DNA from 3 places in the Ammonicoccus luteus genome. Region 2 is predicted to be linked to each of the others. Evidence: predicted binding sites of a transcription regulator. Region 2 holds the regulator's gene; each other region holds the start of a gene.

The links. Region 2 encodes LexA, which represses DNA repair genes until DNA is damaged. Its sites were predicted from a motif close to TCGAACANNTGTTCGA; they were not measured.
Region 1: ACQ260_RS09465 (DUF6504 family protein) is a predicted target of LexA. The motif match lies at 2,012-2,027, and genes of this name have one in related genera.
Region 3: ACQ260_RS03145 (DUF222 domain-containing protein) is a predicted target of LexA. The motif match lies at 3,015-3,030, and genes of this name have one in related genera.

Annotation. Positions count from the first base shown of each region.
Region 1 covers NZ_JBNZCI010000003.1:346,449-351,425, reverse strand. Annotated here, with positions in the region: gene ACQ260_RS09475 (DNA polymerase III subunit alpha) at 1-1,166, opposite strand, end outside; gene ACQ260_RS09470 (SAV_6107 family HEPN domain-containing protein) at 1,178-1,555, opposite strand; gene ACQ260_RS09465 (DUF6504 family protein) at 1,568-1,894, opposite strand; gene ACQ260_RS09460 (glucosyl-3-phosphoglycerate synthase) at 2,105-3,139, opposite strand; gene ACQ260_RS09455 (histidine phosphatase family protein) at 3,177-3,863, shown strand; gene ACQ260_RS09450 (NAD(P)-dependent oxidoreductase) at 3,871-4,734, opposite strand; gene ACQ260_RS09445 (ArsO family NAD(P)H-dependent flavin-containing monooxygenase) at 4,796-4,977, shown strand, end outside.
Region 2 covers NZ_JBNZCI010000001.1:110,446-115,422, forward strand. Annotated here, with positions in the region: gene ACQ260_RS00510 (ATP-dependent DNA helicase) at 1-1,379, shown strand, start outside; gene lexA (transcriptional repressor LexA) at 1,390-2,187, opposite strand; gene ACQ260_RS00520 (hypothetical protein) at 2,409-2,792, shown strand; gene ACQ260_RS00525 (DUF2752 domain-containing protein) at 2,843-3,271, shown strand; gene nrdR (transcriptional regulator NrdR) at 3,570-4,031, shown strand; gene ACQ260_RS00535 (vitamin B12-dependent ribonucleotide reductase) at 4,094-4,977, shown strand, end outside.
Region 3 covers NZ_JBNZCI010000001.1:667,749-672,725, forward strand. Annotated here, with positions in the region: gene ACQ260_RS03135 (alpha/beta hydrolase family protein) at 1-151, opposite strand, end outside; gene ACQ260_RS03140 (SOS response-associated peptidase) at 238-972, opposite strand; gene ACQ260_RS03145 (DUF222 domain-containing protein) at 1,048-2,994, opposite strand; gene ACQ260_RS03150 (N-acetylglucosamine-6-phosphate deacetylase) at 3,269-4,414, shown strand; gene ACQ260_RS03155 (DoxX family protein) at 4,424-4,977, shown strand, end outside.

The sequences.
Region 1 (4,977 bases), on a different contig from region 2:
ACCCTGCACCCCATCGCCCGGACCATCCCGACCACGTCCGCCACGGTCAGGAAATAGGACGCGAAGCCCAGGTGGCGGATCACGGCAAGCTCGTCGTCGAGCCGGTCTCGCGTGGCCAGATCGGCCGGACCATAGCGGTGCGCGAGGCCCGCCTCGCAGCGTTGCGCGAGCAAGGTCTGTGCGTCGCTGACCCCTCGACCACCATCGAGCAGCTCCAGTTCAGGCAGGTGGATTTCACCCAGCCCGAGATCTTGGCGAGGATCGAGACGGCAGCGCAGAGCCAGCCGGCGGGTGTCCCCGAGAAGCCATTCGGCGCCGTGTGGGCCGCGTCCGCCGCGCTGGGCAAGCCGATCGGCGATCTCGAGCATTTCCTTGCCGGATTTCAGCCAGCCCTCGGCATTGCGGCGGTCGACGTTGCGGCCGGACAGCGGCACCAACCGGCGCGCGCAGTCGAGGACATCGACCGTCGGCGCCTGGCTGCGGTCCGCCATCCGCACGGCGTTGGTGAGGACCGTGGTGGTGTTCGTGGCGTCGGCGAGTGCCAGCATCCGGGCAGCGTGAACTCCCGAACCGGGCCCGTCGCCGGGGACCCGGTGATCGGTGACGGCCACGACGACGGAGTCGAGTGGGAATCGTGCCCGCCAGGACTGCAGCGTCGCTTCTGCCAGATCGCGGCGGAGGTGGACCGCGGCGCCCAGCTCGGAGTCGGCGCCCAGCAGCACCACGAGCTCGCCGGCGGCCGCGAAACGTGCGATGAGATCGACGGTGGCGACGGGACGCCCCCGCGCACCCGCCAGATGCATCTCCGAGACCAGACGACACAAGGAGGCCCACCCCGCCCTGGACGTCGCCAGCACGACCACTCGGGGAAGGCCGGGGTCGCGGATCTCCCCGCCCCGAACCGGTTTGTGGCGGGGACGGTCGACCGGCAGGATCTCGGCCGATTCGGGGAGGACCGCGAGATCGACGCCGAGCACTGGGGCGATTCCAGCCCGGTCGCAGGCCTTGGCGAACCGGATCGCCCCATAAAGCCCGTCGCGGTCGGTGAGCGCGAGCGTATCCATCCCGTGTCCCGCCGCGCGTTCCACAAGCATCGCCGGCTGAGCAGCGCCGAAGCGCAGCGAATAGCCCGACGCCACCCGCAGGTGGACGAATGGATCGGTCATGGCACCCCGCCTCAACCGGCACGTCGGCAGGCGGCGACGCCCAGGCGTTGTTCGACCAGATCGGCGAACGCATGCGCATCGCGCACGAGGTCGTCCGCCTCACGACTGGTCACGAGCGAGATCGCCCCGGCCCGCACGGCGTCACGCTTGCCCTGCAGGGCGTGGAAATAGGCGGCCCATTCGCCCAACTCGGGCGCGATCTCGACCACCACCTGCCACAGATTGCGACGTTGCGGTTTGGCCCGGTCCAACCGGGCGCCGATGATCACAGCGGCCACCTGCCCGACGGCGAGCAGCGCGGTGAGATAGCGCTCAGCCGGGCGGTCGGTGAGCTCCGCCCTGACGACGGTGGCCCGAGCGCGAGCCAATTCCCTGCGCAGATCACTCATCCGGGACACCCCTCAGTCAACGATGCGGCTGAGACGCCACTCGCCGGTGGAGACGACGTTGGTCAGCTCATAGACCCCGCGGGTCCCGTTCCGGCCGTTGGCCGCGACGACCCGCCAGACTTCCTCCTCGGTGAGGACTTCATCAGCGGCTGCGACGTCGACCGACCCATCACGGACCGCCCTGGCCGCTGCGGAATCCCACCACGGACCGGTGACCACCCACCGCGTTTCGACCGAACGCACCGACCACAACCGATTGCGCCAGAGGAACTGTGCCGGTGCTTCCGTCCCCTGCACCTCGCCCCGCCGAACCTCGATCGCTTCCTCGTAGATCCGCATGTCTCCCCCGCCCCGCGCCAGCCAGCAATTGCCCGCCGGAGCCCGGCGACGCCTTCCCTCGCCGCCGGGCCTGCCCGACTCGTCCGAACCGGAGTCGATGCCCTTCCCCGAGCATTATCGAACACCTATTCGAACAGGAACAATTATAGGCGGCCCCACCGACAAAAGCGCAAGCCGCGTCGAGCCTGCTCCGGAAAATGCGAGCGCGCATCAGGGACGAATCGGTCCGCCGCCGGCACGCACGTCGCACATGGGCGGGCGCTCATGATGGGCGAGATCGCTCCGCAGGGGCAGGAATCCCCCGGCATCGTCTCGGGCGTACTGCACGAACGACACGCCGGGCTCCTCCCGCACGACGATGCGCCCCTGCCGCACGAGCCGCTCGTGAACGGCCCGCTGGATCTGCATCGCCATCTTGGCCAGCGCGGCGTCGGGGGTATTGCGGTGCTTGCGCACGGCGAGATCGACCTGGCCCATCGCATCCAGTCCGCAGCGCTCGAGCACATCGATGAGGAGGCCGATCTCGACGCCGTACCCCCCGACGAACGGCACCGATTCCAGCACGTCTCGACGGCCTGCGTACTCCCCTGCCAACGGCTGCACGAAGCCCGCCAGATCCGGCCAATAGAGGTTGATCAGCGGTCGGGCGACGAGCTCGGTGACGCGCCCGCCACCGCCCGGCACGACCCCACCGACCACCGACAGCGGCCGCTCGTAGCAGCCCTTCACGAACGCGAGATCCTCGGTGAGGATCGGCCCGAGCAAACCGACAACGAGCTGGGGATCGAAATCGTGCAGATCCGAATCCACGAAGCCGACGATGTCGCCGGTCGTCACCGCGAGCGACTTCCACAGCGCCTCGCCCTTGCCGGGCACGGCACCCAACTCGGGGAGAACAGCCGCCTGCGCGTGCACCTCCGCTCCCGCTGCCCTCGCCACCGCCGCCGTGTCGTCGGTCGAATCCGAGTCGATCACCACGAGTTCGTCGATGAGCGGCACTCGCTCGACCAGCGCCGCCCGAATCGCTGTCACCATCACGCCCACGGTCGCCTGTTCGTTGCGCGCCGGCAGCACGAGGCTCACCCGCCGACCCGCCTTGGCCCCGACCAGGTGCTCCGCCGAATAGTCCGCACCCCGATAGGTCCGCTCCCGGAACCAGTCGTCGACGGCCGGCTGCCCGCGGCGCGCGTGGCCCTCTTCCGGCTGCGGTTGTTCGACAACAGTTCGTTTGGAGTCAGCGGGCATGCCGGACACAATGCCAGCAAGAAGGAAGGGAGCCCCCATGGGTCAGGTGGCAGCAGGACGGCGGATCGTTCTCTGGCGGCACGGCCGGACGGCCTGGAACGTCGAGAACCGCGCGCAGGGCCAGAGCGACGTGCCGATGGACGAGTTCGGTCACGAGCAGGCGCGCGCAGCCGCCCCGATCCTCGCGAAGTTCGAACCGGTCGCGCTCTGGTCCTCAGACCTCCGGCGCGCGACCGAAACGGCCGCCTATCTGGTCGAGGCGACCGGCCTGCCGGTGCAGACCGATACCCGGCTGCGGGAATATGCGGTGGGGTTGCGGCAGGGCTACACGTTCAACGAGTTCAAGGCCGCCCATCCCGAGGTCCACCGTCGGTTCTTTTCCGATCCCGACTATCACGTCCCGGGGGCGGAGGAGATGCCGGAGGTGCGCGCCCGGATGGCCGCGGCTCTGTGGGACATCGCGGGTGCGCTCACGCCCGGGGAGACCGCGATCATCGTCGGTCACGGAGCTTCGCTCACCGCCGGATTGCTGGGATTCTTCGATGCGCCGTCGGCGCTGCGGGAGATGTTCGCCGGCATGGACAACTGTGCGTGGGCAATCCTGCACGAGCATCCGGCGCGGGGGTGGCAGCTGACGGGATACAACCTCGACTCCGTCGGCGGGCCCCGCCAGCTCGCCTCCGGGGAGAACGCGGACAGCCCGGCCGCGCGCAGGGCACGCTGAGGGCGACTCAGTCGTACGCCCGGATCACCTGAGAGTCGTCCCCGTCCGCGAGGCCCAAATCGGCAGCGCGAGCGTACATCTCGGCGGCGGCTCGGATCAGCCGGGCGTCGAGCCCTGCCCGCGCGGCCACGTCTGCGACCAGCGCGGAGTCCTTGATGAAGATCGCCAGGCTCGAGACATTCGGCGCGTCCTCGCCGAGCAGCATCCGCGGGCCGCGGTCCGACAACAGCCACGATCGACCGGCGCCGGAGGCGACCGCCTCGAACGCCTTCGCCGGATCGAGACCCAGCCGATCGGCGAGCGCGAGCGCCTCCGCGGCCGCGCAGATGTGCACCGACGTCAGCAGCTGGTTCACCATCTTGTAGCTCTGGCCGTCACCCGGCTCGTCCCCGCACTCGATCCGGGTGCCCAGCGCCGTCAGAACCGACCGGATCGGGGCCAGGTCGGCCGGGTCGCCCGACACGAAGAGGTTCAGTTCCCCCGCACGCGCCCGGTCGACCCCGCCGGTGAACGGGACGTCGACGAATCGCACGCCCTCCCCGCGCACGGCGGTCGCATATGCACGGGCAGCCTCGGGACCGACGGTCGACATCAGGAGCAGAACGGATCCCCGCGGCATCCCCGAGGTGAGCCCGTCGGCCAGGAGCCGGTCGACCTGCTCGGGCGTGGTGACCTGGAGGAGCACGACGTCGGCGTGCGTCGCGGACTCCGGTCGTTCCTCGACGGCGAGCCCGGCATCGGCCGCCGCCCGCCGCCGGTCGGCGCTGATCTCCACGCCCGTCACCACACACCCCGAGTCGGCGAGCCGCAGCGCGATGGGCAGCCCGGTGGCACCAAGGCCGATGACGGTGCAGCGGATGGGATCACTCATGCGTTTCTCCTCCGGGTCGGTCCTTCGTCAACCCTAGGGGCACCCGTGGAATGATCGGGCCATGGACCAGCGGACCGGAGTCGTTGTCATCGGTGGCGGCCAAGCGGGACTGGCGGTGGCGTACTTTCTGCGCCGCGCCCAGATCGACTATGTCGTTCTGGACGACCAAGCCGCCCCCGGTGGCGCCTGGCGGCACACTTGGCCGTCGCTGCGGCTGTTTTCCCCGGCCGAGTTCTCGTCCCT
Region 2 (4,977 bases):
GCTTCGTGGAGAAGTCGCGCGAGGTCGCGCGCGCCGCTGATCTCGTGGTGACGAATCATGCCCTGTTGGCGATCGACGCCATGCACGGCGGAACGGCGTTGCCTGAGCATGATCATGTCATCATCGACGAAGCCCACGAGTTGGTCGCCCGGGTCACCGGGGCGGCGTCCGCGGAGTTGTCGCCACAGCAGGTGGAACGCATCGCCAAACGATCGCTGCCTTGGCTGTCGGACGAGCTCGGCCTGGAATTCCTCGAGATGGGCGACGTGCTCCGCGAGGCGCTGGACGCGGCACCGCTGGAGCAGGTGCCCGGTCCAGACGCCCCCGTCGTCCGGGCATTCGAGCAGGTGCGTGACGTCACCCGCAAGGTGGTGAGCGCCATGGGCGGCAAGGAGGCGGACAACGAGGAGCGCCAAGCGCAGGCCGCGGTCAAGGAAGTCTTCGACGTGGCGGAGCGGATGGCGGCTCTCGGGGACTTCGATGTCATCTATGTCGCCGAACGAGATCGCATGGGTCGGGAGGCTCGAGTCGCGCCACTCAGCGTGGCCGGGCTGATGCGGGAGAAGGTGCTGAATCAGGTCACGACGATCCTGACGTCGGCGACGCTGAGGATCGGCGGGGATTTCGAATCGGCTGCGGGTTCAGTGGGTCTCCGGCGTGACGAGCGCAGGGAGCTTCCCGCGCCGCCGGCAGAGGACGAGGAACTCACCTGGCGGGGCATCGACGTCGGGTCACCGTTCCACTATGCGAAGCAGGGGATTCTCTACATCAGCAGGAGCCTGCCCCGTCCCGGGCGCGACGGAATCTCTGACGCAGTGCTGGCGGAGGTCGCAGAGTTGGTGTGGGCAGCTGGTGGCCGGACGCTCGGCCTGTTCGCCTCCACGCGTTCGGCCGAGGTCGCCGCGCGGCATGTGCGGGAGAACTTGAAGAAGCACACCGTGCTGTGCCAAGGAGATGCCCAACTGTCCGAACTGACACGGCGCTTCATCGACGAACCGGAGACGAGCCTCTTCGGGACGATGTCGCTGTGGCAGGGGATCGACGTGCCGGGTGACACATGCAGGCTGGTGATCATCGACAAGATCCCGTTTCCGCGCCCGGACGACCCACTGATGCAGGCGCGCCAGCGTGCGGTGGCCGAGGCAGGGGGCAATGGGTTCATGGCAGTAGCGGCGGGTCATGCGGCACTGCTCCTCGCCCAAGGAGCCGGACGACTTATCCGACGTGCCACGGACAGGGGCGTCGTCGCCGTGCTCGACCCCCGCCTCAGCACTGCGCGCTATGGCTCGTTCCTGCGTGCGGGGATGCCTCCGATGTGGCAGACGAACGATCCGGAGATCGTTGTCCAGGCACTTCGCAGGCTGAGCGCGGAGACCTGACACCCGCCCGTCAGACGCGACGCAGCACCGCAACCACTTTGCCCAGGATGGTGGCGTCGTTGCCGTCGATCGGATCGTATGCAGAGTTGTGCGGCATCAGCCACACCTGCGAGCCGGTCCTCTTGAAGGTCTTGACCGTGGCCTCGTTGTCAAGCAGGGCGGCAACCATGTCGCCGTTGTCGGCGGTCGGCTGCTGTCGAATGACGACCCAGTCCCCGTCACACACCGCAGCGTCGATCATGGAGTCACCACGCACCTCCAGCAGGAACAGGTTGCCCTCACCGACCAGTTGCCTCGGCAACGGGAACACGTCCTCCACACGTTCCTCGGCCAAGATCGGTCCGCCGGCCGCGATCCGGCCCAGAACCGGCACGGCGACAGCCTCCGGGAAAGCGTCGCCGATTCCGGTCTCGTCGTTCGTCGATGCCGCGCCCGACCGAATGCCGGAACCGGAAGTGGGCGCCGCGTCCGGCAGCAGGACCTCCAGCGCGCGAGGGCGATTGGGGTCGCGGCGCAGAAAACCCTTGTGCTCCAGAACCTTCAACTGGTGGGAGACCGACGACGAACTGGCCAAGCCGACCTGTTCGCACATCTCCCGGATGCTCGGCGGATAACCCCGCGTCTCCACCGCATCCTTGATGACCTGGAGGATGTGACGTTGGCGCGGCGTGAGCCCATGGGCGTCCCGCGGGCCATCGGGCAGTTCTGACACCGTGCCCCCGGCGGCGACGATCTGGGCCTCGACTTCCGCTTTGCTGGGGCGCCCTCGGCGACGACGGGGGGTAAGGGTGTTTTCGCTGTCTGCCATGAGCCCAAACATACGCGGATTCCCTGCCCGATTGAAACATTTGTTCGAAGTGACGGCCGCGTGTCGCTTTCCTCGATCAAAAGTGTCGGACCCGCCTGATGGGCTTCCTGCTGTCGGGTCGTTCGGGCCCGGAGGGCAGGCTCCGATTAGGGGTTGTGTTCGAATCACTACTAGGCAAGACTGTTCTTCGAACAAATGTTCGACGAACGCGAGGAGGGGTTATGAGCGCTCTGATGGATGTCCGGTTGGCGGATGCTGCAGTGCGTCCCGGCCGGCGAGGTCGCCCGCAGGAGGCTGCTCGCCGCCGCGTCCGGACTGCACCGGCCGGGCGCATGGTTCAGCCGGGCCGGCAAGGACGACCCGAGGGTGTGCGCGGTCCGGAGGTGGGCCGGGCAGTTCGTCGCGGATCTGCTGAAGTGCCGCCGGCAGTGTTGGATCTCGGTTTCCGGCTGACGGACCGGGGGCTCGCGGTGGCGATGGGCGTCATCGTCGCCTTGATGGTGACAGCGCTCGTGTGCGTGGGGGCGACCGCAATGCGCGTGACCGCCGAACCGGCAGCGTCGGTGACCCCGGGGGTCTCGGTGGCGGAGTCGGCGTCTCGGTGAGCGCTTGGGTCACCTCTGTTGCCCCGGATAATGGCCTCATGCAGCCGCCGATGAAGTCCGTGACCCCGGGGGGTCCGCTGTCAGCTGGGGTGGACGGTGTTCGCCGGCTGGGGTGGCTGTCTCTATTCGGTGGCGCGTGTGCGGTCGCCGGAGGGGTCTATGTGGTCACGGGGGAAGGGGCGCCTTGTCCATTCCTGGCGGTGACAGGGTGGCTGTGTCCGCTGTGTGGCGGTTCGCGGATGGGCGGCGCCCTTTTGCGCGGTGATGTCGCTGCCGCCTGGGGCTGGAACCCCTATGTGCTTGTGCTGGCAACCGTTCTGGCCGGAGTCTGGGTCTGGACCGCGCTGCGGATCGCGCTCGAACGGCCTGCTGGCCTGCCGGGCCTCCTCGGCCGCTTGGACACGTGGCGTCCGGCGTGGATCGTCCTGCTGTTGGCGGCTCCCGGCCTCGTCTTCATGCTCCTGCGCAACGTCCTCTGACCAGCTTTGTGTGACGCGCCAGGATCCAAGCGGCGCGGTCGCGGGAGTGTCGTGGCGGGGGAGCCTGTCATACCGAAGTTGGACGCGCAAGCCGGTGTCCGAGCCCCGAGCGAAGCACTTGCCTCTTGTGGGGGAGGCGCCTAGGGTGTCCATATCTAGTAGTTACAACCTTGTTGTTAATCCACAGGTTGTGGTTCTTGTCCACAGCCTGTCCACACCGATCACACAGGTTTGTCCCCAGGGATATCCCCAGCCGGGGCCTGTGGGGTCGCCGAATCGTCACCGGAGGTGAGTGCACATGCGCTGTCCCTACTGCCGACACAACGACTCCCGCGTGCTGGACTCGCGCTCGGTCGACGAGGGTGCGGGCATTCGCCGACGTCGTCAGTGTCCGGCCTGCGAGCGTCGCTTCACCACGATCGAGCAGATGCAGATGGTCGTGGTCAAGCGGTCCGGTGTGGTGGAGCAGTTCAACCGGGACAAGGTTGTGAACGGCGTTCGCAAGGCCTGCAAAGGCCGCCCGGTGACCGAGGAGCAACTCGCACGGCTCGGTCAGGAGGTCGAGGAGGCCCTTCGCGCCTCGGGGCTGCCGGAGATTCCGGCCGGCGAGGTTGGGGTCGCCATCCTCACCCCGCTGCGCGCTCTCGACGAGGTTGCCTATCTCCGCTTCGCGAGCGTCTACAAGCAATACGAGTCCGTGGACGATTTCGAAGCAGAGATCGCGCGGCTCCGGCAGCAGGCTGCCACCGTTGCCGACTGAGGCGACGCACCGACAACCAAACCCACCCCGCGTCCAAGGACGCCATCTCCGAGAGGAACGCAATGACCGAGACCGCGCGCTCCAGTCGCAAGACCGGCAAGGCCCGCACCGGCCTGACAATCGATCGCGTTTTCACCACCGACGGCGTCCACCCGTATGACGAGGTGGTCTGGGAACGCCGCGACATCGTCCAGACCAACTGGAAGACCGGCGAGAACGTCTTCGAGCAGCGCGGGGTGGAGTTCCCCGATTTCTGGTCGATGAATGCCTCGACGATCGTCACCACGAAATACTTCCGGGGCGCGCTCGGCACCGAAGCCCGGGAACAGGGCCTCAAGCAGTTGATCGACCGGGTGGTGAAGACCTATCGCACCGCGGGCCAGGAGCACGGCTACTTCGCCACCGAGGCCGACGCGGAGATCTTCGAGCACGAGCTCACCTGGATGCTGTTGCATCAGGTCTTCAGCTTCAACTCCCCGGTCTGGTTCAACGTCGGCACCAAGAGCCCGCAGCAGGTGAGCGCGTGCTTCATCCTCTCGGTTGACGACTCGATGGACTCGATCCTGAACTGGTACAAGGAGGAGGGCTTCATCTTCAAGGGCGGCTCCGGCGCCGGCCTGAATCTCTCCCGCATCCGCTCGTCCAAGGAGTTGCTGTCCTCCGGTGGCACCGCCTCCGGTCCCGTTTCCTTTATGCGCGGCGCCGATGCGTCCGCCGGGACGATCAAGTCCGGTGGCGCCACCCGTCGTGCGGCGAAGATGGTCGTGCTCGACGTCGACCACCCCGACATCGAGGAGTTCATCGAGACCAAGGCGCGAGAGGAGAACAAGATCCGCGCGCTGCGCGACGCCGGTTTCGACATGGATCTGGGCGGCAAGGACATCACCTCGGTGCAATACCAGAACGCGAACAACTCGGTGCGGGTCTCGGACGAGTTCATGCGGGC
Region 3 (4,977 bases), 560 kb from region 2:
CGGTCCGCCACGGCTGCTCGAACCGAAGCACGGCGGTGCGGTCTCGGCTGAGACGAGTCAGCGCCTCGAGATCGGGGGCGTCGACACCACCGCCCGCTCCGTGCCCCAGCAGAAGCACGGCCCGTGGGCGCTCCGGGCTGCTGATGAACATGCGTGCAGGTCCGAGCTCAGTCTCAATGGCACGAATGTGCTCGAACGGCCCGATGCTCTCCTCCCGGGCGGCGTCCCGCGGGCAGGTCACGGCTGTTCCAGCGGCTGCACGAGCTCAGGTCCGTTGTTGCGCACGTTCCCCACCGCCGCGCCGACAGCGTAGGCGGCCAATTGGTCCGCATCCGTCACGCGCAGGAGCTCGAGGGCATCTCCCGGATCCGTGCGGCGCGGATCCAACCAGTCGGACCAAGCGTCCCGCTGGATGATCATGGGCATGCGGTCGTGGATGTGCCCGAGAGCATCGGTTGCGGTGGTCGTGATAATCGAGCACGTGGTGAGCCAGGCGTCCGGATCGCCCTGAGGCCGGCTGTCGTCACGCCAGAACTCATAAATCCCGGCCATCACCAGCAGTCCCCCGTCGGCGCGATGGATGAAGAACGGCTGCTTCTTTTTGGGGTCGGCGCCGGCGTACCACTCGTAATAGCCGTCGGCCGGCAACAGGCACCGCCTGCTGGCGAAAGCCTTGCGGAAGGACGGCTTCTCAGCCACGGTCTCGAACCGGGCGTTGATCAGCCGGGCCCCGCCCTTGGCGTCCTTCGCCCAGGACGGCACGAGTCCCCAGCGGAGTTGGACGAGCTTGCGGGTGGCGTCGGCGTCAGGGGCATCCTTGGGTACGCGTTCCACCACGGCCGGCACCGGATCCGTCGGAGCGACATTCCAACTCGGGCCTTCCGGCGCGTCGGTCACCTCATCGATGTCGAACTCGTCCACGAGCTCTGCCAAGTCTGCCGAAGCTGCATAGCGTCCACACACCCTCACCACGCTAGTGGGCCCTGGGCACGCTTCGCGCCCCTCTGGGCCGGTTGGTGATGCTGGGGCCAGCAGATCGGCGGCGGCTCAGAAGGGTGGTGGCCCGTTGGGATCGATTCCGGACCAAGGTTCGGGGAAATGTTGGCCATTCCACGGCGGCGGCGAGTCCGGGTCGGGGATCAGTTCGGGTTGCAGTGACTCCGCGGGGAGGTGGTCCCGCACCCGGCCGGTGTCATTGCCGTGCCCGCAGTCCCCAGCTGAGCCGCTGCCGGCAGCCGTGGCGGGGTGGGCGTCGGGGATGAGTGCTTGGCGGGCGCGGTCGGACAGGCGGCGGTAGGCCGGGGGTGGGGTGGTGTCAGGGTCGGCGCGATAGGTGCCGTGCGGGGTGACCCAGAACTGTTGTCCGGCCGGGGTGGTCCAATGATAGGTGCCGGCGCGGACGGTGGTCTTGCGGTAGCCGCCGAACGTCTTGGCACGATGGGCCTTGGGTGATTCGGGGGCAAGGTTGTCGGTGTGGGTGGGCCCGTCGGGGTAGGGCACGACGTGGTCGCACTGCACGTGCTGGGCGGTCGAGGAGCGGTTGCTGTAGGGGAACACCACGGTGGGATTGCGGAGTTTGACGGCGCGGGCGATGCGGTCGGGGATCTGGTAGCCGTCCACGCCCTGGGGAACGGAGGGGTCGAGCACGGGGGTGATCACGACTTTGTCGGCGCGGGCGAGCAGGTCGTGGATCTGGGACAGGGCGAGCTCGCCCAACTGATGACTGTGGCCGCCGGCGCTGGTGATCAGGTCGGCCAGGGTGAGGTGGAGGTCCAGGTGCAGCGTCGCGATCCGCCAGGGACTGCCGACCGAGGTCGTGGGCGCGGCCGGGTCGCGGCCACCGGTGCCGCGGATCGTGCGGCTACCGGCCCCGGACAGATCCAGCGCGCACCCGTCGCCCGAACCACCCGCTGGACGATCGGGGCCGCCGGAGCCAGGGTGCTCACCGGACCCCCCGGGCTCATCGAAGTCGTCGCGCTCACCGAAGTCGTCGCGCTCACCGAAGTCGTCGCGCACAACGGAGTCGTCGGGCACAACGGAGTCGTCGGGCACAACGAAGTCAGGTCGGTCGGGCCCGGGCTCCGCGTCCTCACCGCCGTCCGAGCTGCCGGAGTTGGGGTCGGCAGGGGCCACATGGGCAATCGTGCCTGTGAGCAGGTCGGCGGCGTGAGCGGGGTCGGCAAGTGCTTCCAGAGCTGCGGCACGGAGTTCGTTGCGCGTGCCGTCCAACCCGGCCGCTTCGAGGATGTCGGCGAGGTCGTCCAAGGTCTGGTCCAGCGCCAGCCCGGCCGGCCCGTCGAGTTGCCCGCGCAGGGCAGCAGTGCCGGCCTCACCCTTGGTGATCGCAACGAACCGGGCCGCCAGTTCCTGGCGGCGGCGCTCCTCAGCTCCTGCGGGATCGAGGCGGGCTATCAACAGACCGACCCGAGTCAGTGCTTGGTGAGGAGTCCAGCCCTCAAGGAACGGGGCGATGTGGCGATCGAGTTCGTGGGCGATATCGAAAGACAGCCCGGCAGTGCGGGTGTTCTGCGCGATCCGACGTGCGAGCCAGCCCAGCACCCGACCCTGGAGCAACAACTGCCAGGTCCGCGGCAATCGGTGGCGCAGGTCGAGCACGTCAGCGATCAGCGCGGCCGCGGACTCGGGAGAGATCCCGAGAGCGGGCCCGACCTCGAAGGTGATGAACTCCGCGATCTCGGGGGTGCCTTCGGCACCGAAGTGCCACAACCGTTCACCGTAGAGCGTGCGGGGCGTGCCGCCGAAATAGACCTCGGCGGCTTCGGCAGAGTTGTCGATCCAGCAGTACACATCGGCGGCCGCGGCGATCAACGCGTATTGATCCACCTCCGCTTCCCGCTCACGCTCTGCAGCAGCACGCAAGCTCGCGATCACCCGCACCCGGTCCCACCCCTGCACCGGCTCCACAGCGCTCGGCCGCGTCCACTCATCGCCCGCGGCAGGATCATCAGGCGGGACCATCAAGGGGTGGGTCATCACGATCACCTCGCACCTATTCGAACTAGTGATCTAAATCTTAAGTGTCCCCTCCGACAGTTATGGCGCGCATCGTCATCTATCCACAGGCATTGACAGCTCCTTTCCTGCCAAGATTGCCCCCTAGTGACAGGAAGCGCAGGTGGTGAGGAGCATTGATGGGCGACCCACCTGGTGATCTGATGCGGCACCATCGCCTGCCCCAGCGGCTGGGGACGATCAGTGACGCGCGAACTGCGGACTTGGCGGCCGCTCAATTGCTGCCGGAGGCATCATGACCGTGCTGCGGGCAGCCAGGGTGTTCACGGGCGAGCAGGAGTTCAGTCCCGGCGAGGTGGTTCTGGCCGGTGATCGCATCGTGGGGGTCGGCCCGGCAGTCGCCGGGCGGGCAGTGGATGTCGACCTCGGCGACGCCACCCTGGCGCCCGGATTCGTGGACGCGCACTGCCATGGCGCGGCGGGCCGCGCTTTCAGTGAGGACCCGGACGCCGTGCTGGCCTTCCACCGCGCACACGGCACCACGAGCATGATCGCATCCTTGGTGAGCGAGCCGTTGGACATCCTGCACGAACAGATCGCCCGGTTGGCGCCTCTCGTCCGGGACGGCTCGCTCGCCGGCATCCATCTGGAGGGACCGTGGCTGGCGGCCGCGTACAAAGGCGCCCACGCCGAGGAGCACCTGCGCGATCCGGATCCCGCCGAGGTGCGAGCAGCGCTCGACGCGGGGGCCGGCACCGTCCGCATGGTGACGGTGGCCGCCGAGCGTCCCGGCGGGCCCGCGGCGATCGCCCTGCTGCGCGAGCGCGGCGTCGTCGCGGCCCTCGGCCACACGGCAGCGAATCACGCCGTCGCTGTCGCCGCGATCGATGCCGGGGTCACGGGCGCCACCCATCTGTTCAACGCGATGCCGCCCTTGCACCACCGCGACCCGGGCCCGGTGCTGGCGCTGCTCAACGACCCCCGGGTGTGGCTCGAGGTGATCCAGGACGGCGTCCACCTCTCCCCCGACCTCGTCGCCTGGCTCTTCGACGTCTGCCCCAAGAGACTCGTCCTGATCAGCGACGCCATGGCCGCGACCGGCTGTTGCGACGGCGCCTATCGGATCGGTTCCCTGCCTGTCGAGGTCCGGAACGGCATCGCTCTGCTCGCCGGCACCGACACCCTCGCCGGCAGCACGCTGACGCTGGACGTCGCGCTCGGACACGCGGTGGCGGCCGGCGTCGACTGGCGGGCGGCCGTTCGGTCGCTGACCGTTCAGCCGGCGCGCTATCTCGGGCTGACGGACGTGGGCGAATTGCGCCCGGGCGCCAAGGCCGATCTGGTTGCCCTCGACGGCGACTGGCAAGTGACCGGGGTCTGGCACCGCGGTCGTCATGTCGACACCCACCCCGGTCTTGGCAGCGTCACAGCGACACGGTAAACATGACCCATGAACCTGCTGCGTGCCGCCGCCCGAACCATGCTCGCCGGCTATTTCGTCGTGAACGGCGTGAAGGCCCTGAAGGACCCCGCACCATATGCGGCGGAACAGGAGCGATTCGCGTCCACTGTGGTCCCCTTGGCGCGCAAGGTCGCGCCGGAGGTGGCGACCTCGTTGCCCCAGGACACCGAGACCTATGCCCGCGTCGCCGGCGGCCTGCAGGTGGCCGGTGGCCTCGGTCTGATCTCCGGCAAGGGCCGTCGCTTGGGCGCTGGTCTCATCGCGCTGTCGATGGTGCCCCAGCTCATGGGCTTCTCTGCGAAGGGCCTTACCCCGGAGGAAAAGGCGCTCGCGCGCAACGATCTGTTGAAGAACGTCGCCCTGCTCGGCGGCTCGCTCATCGCAGCCGGTGACACCGAGGGTCGTCCGGGCCTCGCTTGGCGCGCCCAGGATTCGGCCGCCAAGCTGTCACGCAGCGTCGATCACACGCGCAGAGCGCTGTCGAAGGACGCCGAACTGACCAAGCTGCAGTTGGCGCGCCAGGTCGACAATGTCAAGCACCG